One region of the Bacillus shivajii genome, then DNA from elsewhere that is predicted to be linked to it. Evidence: riboswitches for the same ligand, from Rfam matches in the RefSeq annotation. Region 1 holds a riboswitch; each other region holds the start of a gene.
The links. Region 1 has a riboswitch for S-adenosylmethionine ahead of metK (methionine adenosyltransferase). Riboswitches for the same ligand answer to the same signal wherever they lie in the genome.

Region 1 (3,193 bases):
AATAGACTCAATTGGATAAGCAGCACGCGTATTTTCTGTATATAAATTGTCATCATAATCTGGCTCACGTGTATTATCATCGATGACGACATTTTCTAAAACTGAGCCGAAGCGGATCGCGTTATAAATTTGTGGCTCTTTTTCTTCTGACAAGTTAATACACTTTGCGTAACAACCACCTTCAATGTTAAATACACCAGTATTAGACCAGCCATGTTCATCGTCACCAATTAAGCTACGATGTGGATCAGCTGAAAGTGTTGTTTTCCCTGTGCCGGATAAACCGAAAAATAAAGCAACGTCTCCCTCAACACCTACATTTGCTGAACAATGCATCGACAAGACATTTCTTTCAGGCAATAAATAATTCATGACAGAGAAGATCGATTTCTTCATTTCCCCTGCATATTCTGTTCCCCCGATTAAGATCGTACGTTTTTCCAAAGAAACCATAATGAATGTTTCAGACTTAGTACCATCTACTTCAGGATTTGCTTTAAATCCAGGTGCTGAAACAATTGTAAACTCAGGAATGAGAGAAGCTAATTCCTCTGCAATTGGGCGAATAAACAATTGCTGAACAAATAAGTTATGCCAAGCATACTCATTTACGATGCGAATTGGAAGGCGGTGTGCTTTGTCTGCACCAGCAAAACCGTGACGGACAAAAAGTTCATCTTTCTCACTTAAATAGTGTAACACTTTTAAGTATAAACGCTCGAATACATCCGAAGAAACTGGTTGATTTACCGTCCCCCAGTCAACTTTATCTACAGTAGAACGCTCTTCCACGACGAAGCGGTCTTTTGGAGAACGTCCTGTATATTTTCCAGTAGTCGCACAAAACGCACCAGTAGATGTTAATCGACCTTCGTTGCGTTCTAATGCTTTTTCTATTAAGCAAGTTGTTGACAAATCAGTGTGCACATTATCATTACGTAAAATTCGTTCAAGTTCAGTTTCGAAGTGGATTGTACTCATGAAATCTCATCCTTTCATCATCACTCAAGACCATTATATTAGTAACTTGTTTCATCTAATCTGTAAATTAGTATAACACATATTTTTAAATAGTCTATACTAATTGTACTGAAATGTGCATCGTTTTTAAAAACAGTTTTTCACCTATTAGAAATTTCATATTTTAAGAAGGTTTTATAATCAATGATGGTCATTCGTTTATAAATAGAAGAAATGAGTTGATCGGTATGTAGGTCAATTGATGGAATACGTAGAGAATTGCAAATGTGTTTTACTCAGTTAAAAGTATTTTCTCAATGAATGATGAGAGAATAAGTGTGTCAAAATTTAAATAAGATATGTCGTCATTTTATGTATGTTATAAAAGAAGGATATAGAGGTAGAGTACTTAATTGTTCGTGTAGATTCATTTTCCCCTCTTGGACAAATGAGTGTAATAAGACTTAATGAATTGTCATGAATTCGACAAGTACCTCAATTTAATAACGCCTAATTTTGCCTATTTGTTGCGGATTCTGTTGACAGTTTACCGAAAATCAGTTATTCTTTTTGCGAACGGATACTCTTATCCCGAGTAGGCGGAGGGACAGGCCCGACGAAGCCCAGCAACCATCATCACATCAAAAATGATGAACGGTGCTAACCTGCAAGGCGTATCTACGAGTATGTCTTGACCGATAAGAGGTGAAAGGCGAATGGGACATAACCTTTTCCTCGCTAGGGAAAAGGTTTTTTTAATTACTTTAAAATTGTTGTGAAAAGCAGAGCATTAGTCTCCTTTTCTAGTTAAGGTAACTATTGAAACTGATTTATACCATTCTGCTGGGAGAACGAGTACCGTCAATTCAATAAACATATCCTATAGGATAGATATTACGAAGGAGGTACGTACTGTGGCAGAGAAACGTCGTTTGTTTACTTCTGAATCAGTCACGGAAGGTCACCCGGATAAAATTTGTGACCAAATTTCAGATGCAATTTTAGATGAGATCATGAAAAATGATCCAAATGCACGTGTTGCTTGTGAAACGTCAGTGAACACAGGACTTGTGTTAGTAGCGGGGGAGATTTCAACTTCAACGTATGTAGATATTCCAAAAATCGTTCGTGAAACGGTAAAGGGAATTGGCTACACTCGTGCAAAATACGGTTTTGACTATGAAACATGTGCTGTTTTAACATCTATTGATGAACAATCCGCAGATATTGCACAAGGTGTTGACCAAGCGCTTGAAGCACGAGAAGGCCAAATGACAGAGGAAGAAATCGAGGCAATTGGAGCTGGTGACCAAGGGTTAATGTTTGGATATGCAGATAACCAAACAGAAGAACTTATGCCACTGCCAATTTCTTTATCTCATAAATTGGCACGCCGCTTGAGTGAAGTTCGTAAAAATGAAACGATCGATTACCTACGACCAGATGCTAAAACACAAGTTACGATTGAATATGATGAAAATGATCAGCCAATAAGAGTTGATACGATCGTCATCTCAACACAGCATCACCCAGAAATAACCCTTGATCAAATTAAAAAAGACTTGCATGAGCACGTCATTAAACCCGTTGTTCCAGCGAATCTTCTAGATGATAAAACAAAATACTTCATCAATCCAACGGGCCGTTTTGTAATCGGTGGTCCTCAAGGTGATGCTGGTTTAACAGGCAGAAAGATTATTGTTGACACTTACGGAGGTTATGCTCGTCACGGCGGCGGTGCATTCTCTGGTAAAGATGCAACGAAAGTAGACCGATCAGCAGCATATGCCGCTCGTTACGTAGCGAAAAACATTGTTGCATCAGGTCTTGCAGATCGTTGTGAAGTACAACTTGCATACGCAATTGGTGTTGCACAGCCTGTATCAATTGCGATCGACACCTTCGGAACAGGCAAAGTATCTGAAGATGTTTTAGTTGAAGTTGTTCGTAATAACTTTGACTTGCGCCCAGCAGGAATTATTAAAATGCTTGACTTACGACGCCCGATCTATAAACAGACTGCGGCATATGGACACTTTGGTCGTACAGATGTTGACCTACCTTGGGAGCGTACGGACAAAGCAGAAATTATTAAAGAACAAGCAGCAAATGGCGAAAAAAAATAATGTGTTATATGAAAGAACAAAGAGGAGCTAATCTTCTTTGTTTTTTTTGCCCTTGTTTTGTGAAGAGGATGGTGTCATATGGGTACCTATAGAGTTAAAGCGCTTAA
Region 2 (3,193 bases), 1.4 Mb from region 1:
GGCTTCACAGTAACTATTCACCTTGGTACCATTTTAGCAATTTTTTTCATGATCATCGTTCATGAACTTATCCATGCGGTTTTTGTTCCTCGATTTTTTCGCTCTAACTGTACGTATTTAGGTCTCACTTGCTTCGGAGGCTTCGTTTATACAGAAGAAAGGATGACAAAAGCTCGGTTTATTATCATCAGCGTTGCACCATTTGTCATTCTTTCAATCTTTCTACCTATTATTCTTGGTTTGTTAGGCATGCTTACACCATTCCTTGTGGTTTTAATTGTACTTAATGCAGCTGCCTCTTCTGTCGATATGCTTGCTTTCATTCTCGTTTTAAAGCAAGTTCCAAATGGAGCAGTTGTTCAGAACAACGGTATCAAGACTTACTGGAAAAAAGAAGTAGATTTAATCGAACATAAAGCCACTAACTTAACAAAAGGGCTGTAGGTGCAAGGAGTTGTCACGTACCTGGTATGTTTGTACCAGGTATGAATCTACCAGGTAGCACTACAATTTCAGGCCAAGTTAAAGTAGGCTTAAATAATCATAGATTTTTCACGAAAGGAAGAAATCAATGGCTATTTTGTCGTTTTTAGTTATTGGATGGATTTTAAAGTGGTTTGAGTTTGATAAAGTAATAATAAAGGCCTTCAAGGAACTTTTTAACCGAGACACCACTTCAGCTAGTTACTACTTTTTATTTTTCATAGCAGGGTTAATTGGAGAACTGATTTTAATAATTAGAGGACACTATTTTAGTTGAGGAGCTTTATCATGCAAATACAAACATTTGGAGTGAAAGTGCCAGACAAAACAAGTGATTATTATCTTTTATCGATTTCTATTTCTCTGACAAGAGTTAAAAAAGGATAATGATCATGTAAGTAGTTCATGATAATTTTAGAAAAAAATCCCATAAACATGTTGACTAATTTGAATTTTCAATTTATTATCTAATATAAATTAAACAACAGTCGATAAGGACTCTTATCAAGAGAGGTGGAGGGACTGGCCCTTTGAAACCTCGGCAACCATTGAATAGCTTTTATTCAAAAGGTGCCAAATCCAGCAAAGCGAATGCTTTGAAAGATGAGAGGTCCGGCGAATCCTTACATTATTATTTCGTCGACCTCTTAAAAAGGGGTCGACTTTTTATTTTGATTCATTATTAAGAGATTTGGAGGGGCGTGGGATGAGTATAGAAAGAGACGAGGTACCCTGTAGCATGAACACCGAGCTTGTTCAAATAGGAAATCGTAGCGAACGAGTAACAGGTGCGGTTAGTCCACCTGTTTACTTTTCAACAAGCTACCAACATTCAGGTATTGGCCAGTCGACGGGGTATGACTATACAAGAACGAGAAACCCAACTAGAGATATTGTTGAAAAAGCGATTGCTAATTTGGAAAGAGGTGACCAAGGCTTTGCTTGTAGTTCAGGAATGGCTGCTATTCATACGATTTTTGCCTTATTCAAACAAGGAGATGAGGTCATCGTTTCACATGATTTATATGGCGGAACGTACCGACTATTCGAACAGCTTTTAAACCAATACGGAGTTGTCTTTCACTATGCAGACATCCGTTACCCTAAAAGCTTCGAGGAATTAATCAATGAAAATACGAAAGCATTTTTTATCGAATCTCCTACAAACCCTTTGATGCAGGAGGCAAACCTCAACCATTTTTCAGATCTTTCGGAATGTTACGACCTTTATTTAATCGTTGATAATACGTTTTACACACCACTCATTCAGCAGCCTATTTTAGAAGGCGCAGACATCGTCATTCATAGTGCGACAAAATATTTAGGAGGTCATAATGACGTGCTAGCTGGCTTAATTGTAGCAAAAGGAGAAGCATTGTGTGAAAGGCTCGCCCTCCACCACAACGGAATAGGAGCCACATTATCTCCTCTTGATTCATGGCTGTTAATTAGGGGGATGAAAACACTCCCATTAAGAATGAAAAAACACGAAGAAAACGCAAAAGAAATTGTTCGTTTCTTAGAAGGTCACGAAGCAATCACTGATGTTTTATATACTGGTCGCGGTGGGATGGTATCTTTTCGTGTTTCCGATGAGAAATTAGTAGATCCATTTCTACAATACTTACAACTTATAACCTTTGCAGAAAGCTTAGGTGGAGTTGAAAGCTTTATCACCTACCCTGCTACACAAACTCATATGGACATACCAGAAGAAATTCGAATTAAAAATGGTGTCTGTAATCGCTTATTGAGATTCTCTGTAGGGGTTGAAGAAGCAGAAGATTTAAAGAAAGATATTGATCAAGCATTAAAAAATGCGGAAAAGAAGGTGGCAAATAATGAGTAACCGCAATCATCGTTTCGAAACTCGTCTTATTCATAACGATCAGTCTGTTGATAAACAAACTGGAGCAGTCAGTGTTCCTGTACACCATACATCTACCTTCCATCAATCATATATTGAATCTTTTGGCAAGTATGATTATAGTCGCTCAGGTAATCCGACAAGAGAAGCATTAGAAGAAACAATTGCTCAACTCGAAGGTGGATCGAGTGGATTTGCTTTCTCATCTGGAATGGCTGCTATTTCGACCGCTTTTTTGCTCCTTTCAAAAGGAGACCATGTCCTAATATCAGAAGACGTTTACGGTGGCACTTATCGTATGGTTACCGAAGTCCTTCAACGTTTCGGTATTGAGTACACCTTTATCGATACATCAGATTTAACTGAAATCAAACAAAAGATAAAACAGAATACGAAAGTCATCTATATCGAAACACCTTCTAATCCACTTTTGAAAATCTCTGACCTTCAAAGGATATGTCAGTTAGCAAAAGAGTCCGGTTGTTTAACGTTTGTTGATAATACGTTTTTAACCCCTGCTCTTCAAAGGCCTTTAGATTTAGGAGCGGATGTCGTCCTCCATAGTGCGACTAAGTTTATTTCTGGTCACAGTGATGTTGTAGCCGGATTAGCTGCTGTAAGAGATGATGCATTAGCAGAACGATTAGCATTCCTACAAAATACATTTGGTGCCGTCCTTGGTGTTCAAGATTGTTGGCTCGTCTTAAGAGGACTAAAAACATTACATGTACGTATACAACAGTCTCAGCAATCAGCTGAAACAATAGCTAGATATCTAGAAACTGTTTCGGAAGTTGAAAAAGTTTATTACCCTGGGCTGAAAAAACATCCTGGATCTGAGAT
Region 3 (3,193 bases), 250 kb from region 1:
TGCTGTATAACTGACAAGAGCAATCGCTGTTACTGTTAATCCTGAGATCAGTGCTGGCATGGATTCTGGTAATAAGACTTTATAAATAATTTGCCAGTTCGAAGCCCCCATTGCTTTTGAAGCTTCAATGACCCCTTTATCTATTTCACGAAAGGCAATTTCAACTAACCTTGCATAGAACGGTGCAGAACCGATGATTAATGCCGGTAATGCTGCAGAAGGTCCTAAAAATGTTTTTAATATCGCTATCGTAAAGGGAATGAGTAAAACAATTAAAATAATAAATGGGATGGACCTTGTCACATTGACATAGGCACCTATAATTGCATGAACCACTTTATTTTCTAATAAATTGCCTTTGCCTGTTAAAAAGAGCAGTAACCCTAAGATCACACCAATTAAAAAAGTTAATGCTAAGGCAATGACTGTCATATAAACGGTTTCTAACGTCGCATCCCACATTCTTTCCCAATTCACATTTGGAAAGAGCAAAATGTTTCCGAGTAAGAAATTAATCACCGTGGATCACCTCCACTTCTACATCTTGGTTACGTATAAAGTCTTTGACTTTATTTAACTCTTCTTGCGCCCCATCGACACTAATAAATAGTGAACCATATGGGCCGTTTTGCGTTTGACTAATTTTTCCTTGCAATATATTAACGGTGACATCATATGACCTGATGAGATCATTGATAAGTGGCTTCTTCGCATCGCCTCCAACAAAAGTAAGCTGAAGGACGGTGTGAATGCCATTTTCTGAAAATAAATGACGGATTGCCTCTTCTGTTTCTTCTGGCTCGGTCACTTGCTTAACAAATTCTTTTGTCATGTGTTCTTTCGGCTTTTTAAAAATATCAAGAACGTTTCCTTGTTCCACAATTTGACCATCTTCCATCACTGCTACGCGGTGGCAAATTTTTCGAATGACGTGCATTTCATGAGTAATAAGAACAATTGTTAAGCCTAGCTTCTCATTAATGTCAACGAGTAAATCCAAGATCGATTCTGTTGTTTTCGGGTCTAATGCAGAAGTTGCTTCATCACAGAGCAACACTTTCGGATTATTTGCGAGCGCCCTAGCAATACCAACTCGTTGTTTTTGCCCGCCACTTAATTGTGATGGATAGGATCCTCCACGTCCGCTTAAGCCAACAAGCTCGATTAATTCATTCACTCGGTTGTCACGTTCTTTTTTAGGAACGCCTTTGATCTCAAGCGGGAATGCAATGTTTTCTTTTACAGTACGTGACCATAATAAATTAAAATGTTGAAAAATCATCCCAATCTCTTGTCGTGCATTTCTTAATTCTTTTTTTGAGAGATTGTTCATGTTTTTATCGGCAACAGAGACTTCACCAGAAGTTGGTGCCTCTAACATATTTAAAAGTCGAATTAATGTACTTTTACCTGCACCACTGTATCCGATGATCCCAAAGATTTCTCCTTTTTCGATCGTCAAGTCAATATGATCTACAGCTGTTACTTTGCCGTCCCTCGTATTGAAGGTTTTCACCAATTTTGATAACGAGATCATTTGAATAAGCCTCACTTTCTATAAACCTAACTAATATATTTATTAATCTCATATGATTACTAGGTTTAAAACATCTATGATTATTTCACTGCACTTAGTCTCCGATTGATAAACTAAACTCAGCTTTTTTCTTTTCGCTTCTAGACTCTGTTGTCGTTTTCTATTTAATACTCAAATCAAGATAGAAAACAAAAAACCTTTCAGCGCAATAAGACGAGCTGAAAGGTTTCCAATATCAAGACTGAAAAACCTTTCTCTCATCTCTCAAAGCAGTTATCTGCTTTGTTGGAATTGGCACCTTCCAATTTTCATTGTGGTTGCCGGGCTTCATCGGGCCAGTCCCTCCGCCTCTCTGGATAAGAGAATTTGTTTTTAATTATTTAACTCATTAAATCAGTTAAGTAGGATATTATCATTAACCGATTTTACTGTCAACATGTTTCCTACCTTTTCGATCAGAAGTATTTGCCAAATAAAATAAAGATTCTATTAATAACAAGTCTTTTAACTTCCCTTTTACTTTCAGGTCTTCTCGTTTTTTCATAGATAGTAGGAAGTCCTCACCGTACAATAATTCTTTTAGATCATCTTCACTGCCTTCAATGATAACATGACTATCGCAATCAAGCCCACTCACAATTTTTAACAAATTGTTATCGACCATTAAATAACAGAGTTCCTGTTCATTATTGAAAGAAACAGTTAATACACGATTCATCATTAACTTTTGGAGCGCGTCTTTTTCTCGGACTCGATTTATGAATTCATTAATTACCTCTTTCAATTTATCCCCGCCTTTTTACTTATTTCCTTGTAAACTTATTCCACTTCCTCCTCTTATTTTCCTCTATCCTGCAACAGTTCTTGATAGATTTTCTGATTTCGGAAGGGGCTTTCGGAAAACAATGAAGAAATAGACGGTTCCAATGACATAGAGGGCTCCAGTAATTGAAAAAACGATCGCGTATCCTGAGTATGAGCCATATACCATGACGATCGTCGTTGAAACTGGACCCATCACAGCCCAACCGAGCTGGAAAACAGCTTGCCCGACGGAATTTGCAAGTCCTTTGATCGAATCGTCAACACTTCGCATCATAAGTGACATTTGAATTGGGTTTCCTGCGTTCATTAAAGCTTGCCGGAATAGAAAACCAAATACAGCCCAATAAATATTTTCAGTAAAAGCTGTAATTAATAAAAACGGAATCGACAATAGCTGTAAGATGACGACCGCATTGACTTCACCGACTTTTTTCACAACGGCAGGACCGATGAGAAGAGCGATAGCGGTCATCCCTTGCCCTGCTGAAATGATGATCCCAACAAGTGAATGCGAAATATCAAACCTGTCTACAAAATATAGGTTTAAATACGGGATCACAAGCCCTGAACCAAAACCAATTAAAATTTGTGCAACGGCAAATAAAAGAATGATCTTAATCCCTTGTTTATGTGTGTTAAATAATTTTTTAAAGGACCTATTCCCGTCTGATTTATCCGTAAGTTTACGATCTTCTCTAATTTTTAAAATAGGAATGAGCGCTGCAAAAAAGAAGCCTGCCCCAATTAATAACGTAAGCCGAATGCTCCACAGTGTATTAAAACCAACGATGTAATTAAAAAAGTCGCTTAATGTTCCTCCAAGTGTATTAC
Region 4 (3,193 bases), 940 kb from region 1:
ATGTTTTCCTGATTCTAAATCTTTTTTTACAATGTGCTTTATAAAGTTAGATGATGTTTGATTGTTTTCTGTCATCATTACTCACCTTTCTGACCGGCAATTTTCTCACGTTCATAGTGAACTCATACTTGAAGTTATATCATAAATGAATACATATATCCATGCATGAGGGGATTTTTGAGTAAATCTTTCCATCCCATTATTATAACACGCTTTGCCTTTATTACGCACATTCTCCATTATAAGTAAATCTATCGTTCATCATTCATCAAAGGATCATTTTCATCATATGTTTTTTAATGGCTGTTATTTTTACGGTGGGAGGGTAAAAACAATGCGTGATGAATTATTGTTTGAACTGGAATTTTGGTTACAAGTTCTTGGTGACCACAGCAGGTTTATTTATGAATCACTATCTCCTGGTGAAAGGAATTATGTCGCTCGAGCTGAAGGATTTATTGATTCGTTTGACGAGCTTTTAGGTGAGGCGAGAAGGTTTCCAAATGAGCAAGCATTAATGACGTTATTAAGACAGGCTAATGAAGAAACAGAAAAATTACGTGAATTAAAGTTAGCGATCATCCGTGAACATTTAGAAGGTGATATTGCAATTACATTACCTCCTTCTTTTTTAAACCATATGGTAAATGAACTAGATGAAGCATTGAGGATCTTCTCTTATTTCTTAAAAGGTGAGCGGCCACCGAAGGTTCACCCACTTCACCACGACCTCATTTGGCTTTTGGACGCTGCAGGACATGCGGCAGCAATTAGTAGTAATATGGATCATGTCGAATACGATATTCGTGAAAAAAGTGATTACTTTAAAGAGGAATGGGAGGAATTTTATATTAAAGCGGTCGAGATGGCTGGGTTCCTCCGAGCAAATGTTTCTCAATTTCCCGCTCTAAAGAGATTCCATCGCGATATTGAACTAGAGATGGAAGTTTTCAAAGCTTTTTTAAGAGAGTTAGAGGAAATGCAGCTAACGAAAGAATCTCTCGGTGTTCTATCACCACTAATGGCTGACCATATGGCAAGAGAAGAGTGCTATTACTTAATGAAGTTAGCTGAAACGACAGAGGTCGTGCAAATGCCTGATTGCGATCCAACGAAACCTCGAACAGAAGACTAAGCATCTCCTTAGTGAAGAAATGCTAGGCCACTCCTACTTTAGAAATGAAAACGTAGCGGTGTGTGCCTAGCATTTTATGCATAAGAAGCTATTTGCGTAGATGCTCATTATATTCATGTTCTAAGTCTTCAAGCGGCACTTCATACAGTTGTACATCTCCAATTTTGTAGATCCCTAATGCTAGTAGCTCTTCAATCATCTGTTCTTTTTGTTGCGATTTTTCGGTCATCGTGTATGTCTCCTCCCTTAGTCTTCGTACTCCTAAAGGGGCAAAAAACCCCCTTCTAAAAAGAAGAGGGCGAATCTTGATAACGTTCAAAAACATCGTGTTACTTTGAACAACGTTTCAATACCTCTTCTCATTTTTCGGCGAATATTGCCGCAGGAATTAGCACGGTGTTCTCCTAAATGAAAAATCCGTTGCCGAGGCTTCGATGGGCCAGTCCCTCCACCTCTCTACATAAGAAGTTCTCTGTTTGTTACATTTGGTATAATATACCATACATCAATCTTATGATCATGTCAATCAGTCGAATGATACACGATCTGGGTGCGTATAAACATTAAAACGCCCCCCGCGAATAAATCCCACTGTTGTAATTCCTAAGTCTTTTGCTAAATCTATGGCTAAAGTCGTCGGAGCCGATTTTGATAGCATGATTCCAACTCCCATCTTTGAAACTTTCAACAGCACTTCTGATGAAATTCTTCCGCTAAAAACAATCACCTTATCCTTTAGTGGGACTTTATTTTTTAGACAGTAGCCATACACTTTATCAAGGGCATTATGACGCCCGATATCTGAACGGTTTACAATCAATTCGGCGGTTGTGCATAACGCCGTATTATGCAAACCTCCCGTTTGTTGAAAATTAATTGCGTTTTCTTGCATTTCTTCCATTAAGTTAATGATTTGTTCAGCATGAATATCATGCTTTGTCATCACCGTCTTTGCCGTCCGTACGTCGTTTTGGAAGTAAAACTTTCTGCTTTTTCCACAACATGACCCGATATATCGCTTCGTTGCATACGAATCAATCGGTACATCTTCTTTTTTTAACTGCACATAAACATACCCTTTTTCTTTTAGTATTGATAAAGAATCAATATCTGAAGGTGTGAGGATCACACCTTCTGAGGCTAAAATACCAATCGTCATTTCTTCGATGTGAGTTGGGGTACACATCATCGTTCCAAATTCAATACCGTTTACAAGGATCGTTATTGGTACTTCAAGCGCAATGGTATCATTTATTTCTGAAACTGCCCCATTATTATATGCAATGATCGGCTGATCCTTCATCACGTCATGATTCATAGCGTACTCCTTTTAACTGATTTCTGTTTCGAGTTCTTCAATTCTTCGTTCAACATATTTCGTATCTTTATGGGCATGGTACGTTTCCGCTTTTTCAACAATGACAGCCGTATTATATTCAGGGATACCGGCAAATTGTTCGTAAACCCCTTTTGGAATCAGAACATTCCCTTCTGGCCAGTAAACAGAGATGTTTCCTTGTTTTGTGCGGTCGTATTTTGCTCGACCGTGAAACGTTCCATATTTATTGTATACGACGATAGCTTCTCCTTCGTTAATCCCAAGGCCTTTTGCATCACTTTGATTGATTAGCACATCGAAACGATCGGCATTGTTATTTGGATCTCTATCACTGTAAATCATCGAGTTAAACTGCTTGCCACGTCTCGTTGTCACATAGAAATGACCCTCTGGTTTACGCAGTTCTGGAAGCTCAATCGGGAGCAATTGGCCTTTCCCGTCTTCTGTTGGACATTCCCCACCTTCACATAACCAAGCGCCTCCCCATTGGAAGACATCTCCTTTATTCTTTAAATGCTGAACCCCGTCGTATTTCGGATGTGCAATTGCTATTTCATCACGAATTTCTTGCGCTGTCTTGTAATCTATGACACTACTTCCCTCTGGTTTAACACGTTTAGCCAGATCGACGTAAATCTCCCATTCAGGCCTTGCTTCACCGATCCGTGGTCCTTTAATTTCTGGTGAAAAATAAACCATTCTTTCCGTCGATGTTGACG

Region 2: linked by a shared signal. The riboswitch ahead of LGQ02_RS01375 (methionine biosynthesis PLP-dependent protein) and the one ahead of metK (methionine adenosyltransferase) in region 1 are both predicted to bind S-adenosylmethionine.
Region 3: linked by a shared signal. The riboswitch ahead of LGQ02_RS17405 (methionine ABC transporter ATP-binding protein) and the one ahead of metK (methionine adenosyltransferase) in region 1 are both predicted to bind S-adenosylmethionine.
Region 4: linked by a shared signal. The riboswitch ahead of LGQ02_RS20505 (Fur-regulated basic protein FbpA) and the one ahead of metK (methionine adenosyltransferase) in region 1 are both predicted to bind S-adenosylmethionine.

What each region holds. Positions count from the first base shown of each region.
Region 1 covers NZ_CP084703.1:3,343,215-3,346,407, reverse strand. Annotated here, with positions in the region: gene pckA (phosphoenolpyruvate carboxykinase (ATP)) at 1-981, opposite strand, end outside; SAM riboswitch class I at 1,544-1,665, shown strand; gene metK (methionine adenosyltransferase) at 1,875-3,086, shown strand.
Region 2 covers NZ_CP084703.1:268,163-271,355, forward strand. Annotated here, with positions in the region: gene LGQ02_RS01370 (DUF3267 domain-containing protein) at 1-444, shown strand, start outside; SAM riboswitch class I at 982-1,093, shown strand; gene LGQ02_RS01375 (methionine biosynthesis PLP-dependent protein) at 1,190-2,332, shown strand; gene metC (cystathionine beta-lyase) at 2,325-3,193, shown strand, end outside.
Region 3 covers NZ_CP084703.1:3,597,873-3,601,065, forward strand. Annotated here, with positions in the region: gene LGQ02_RS17400 (methionine ABC transporter permease) at 1-462, opposite strand, end outside; gene LGQ02_RS17405 (methionine ABC transporter ATP-binding protein) at 512-1,537, opposite strand; SAM riboswitch class I at 1,792-1,900, opposite strand; gene LGQ02_RS17410 (hypothetical protein) at 1,953-2,321, opposite strand; gene LGQ02_RS17415 (MFS transporter) at 2,385-3,193, opposite strand, start outside.
Region 4 covers NZ_CP084703.1:4,284,706-4,287,898, forward strand. Annotated here, with positions in the region: gene LGQ02_RS20495 (glutamine--tRNA ligase/YqeY domain fusion protein) at 1-75, opposite strand, end outside; gene LGQ02_RS20500 (DUF2935 domain-containing protein) at 335-1,135, shown strand; gene LGQ02_RS20505 (Fur-regulated basic protein FbpA) at 1,224-1,364, opposite strand; SAM riboswitch class I at 1,492-1,602, opposite strand; gene fdhD (formate dehydrogenase accessory sulfurtransferase FdhD) at 1,662-2,453, opposite strand; gene LGQ02_RS20515 (FdhF/YdeP family oxidoreductase) at 2,466-3,193, opposite strand, start outside.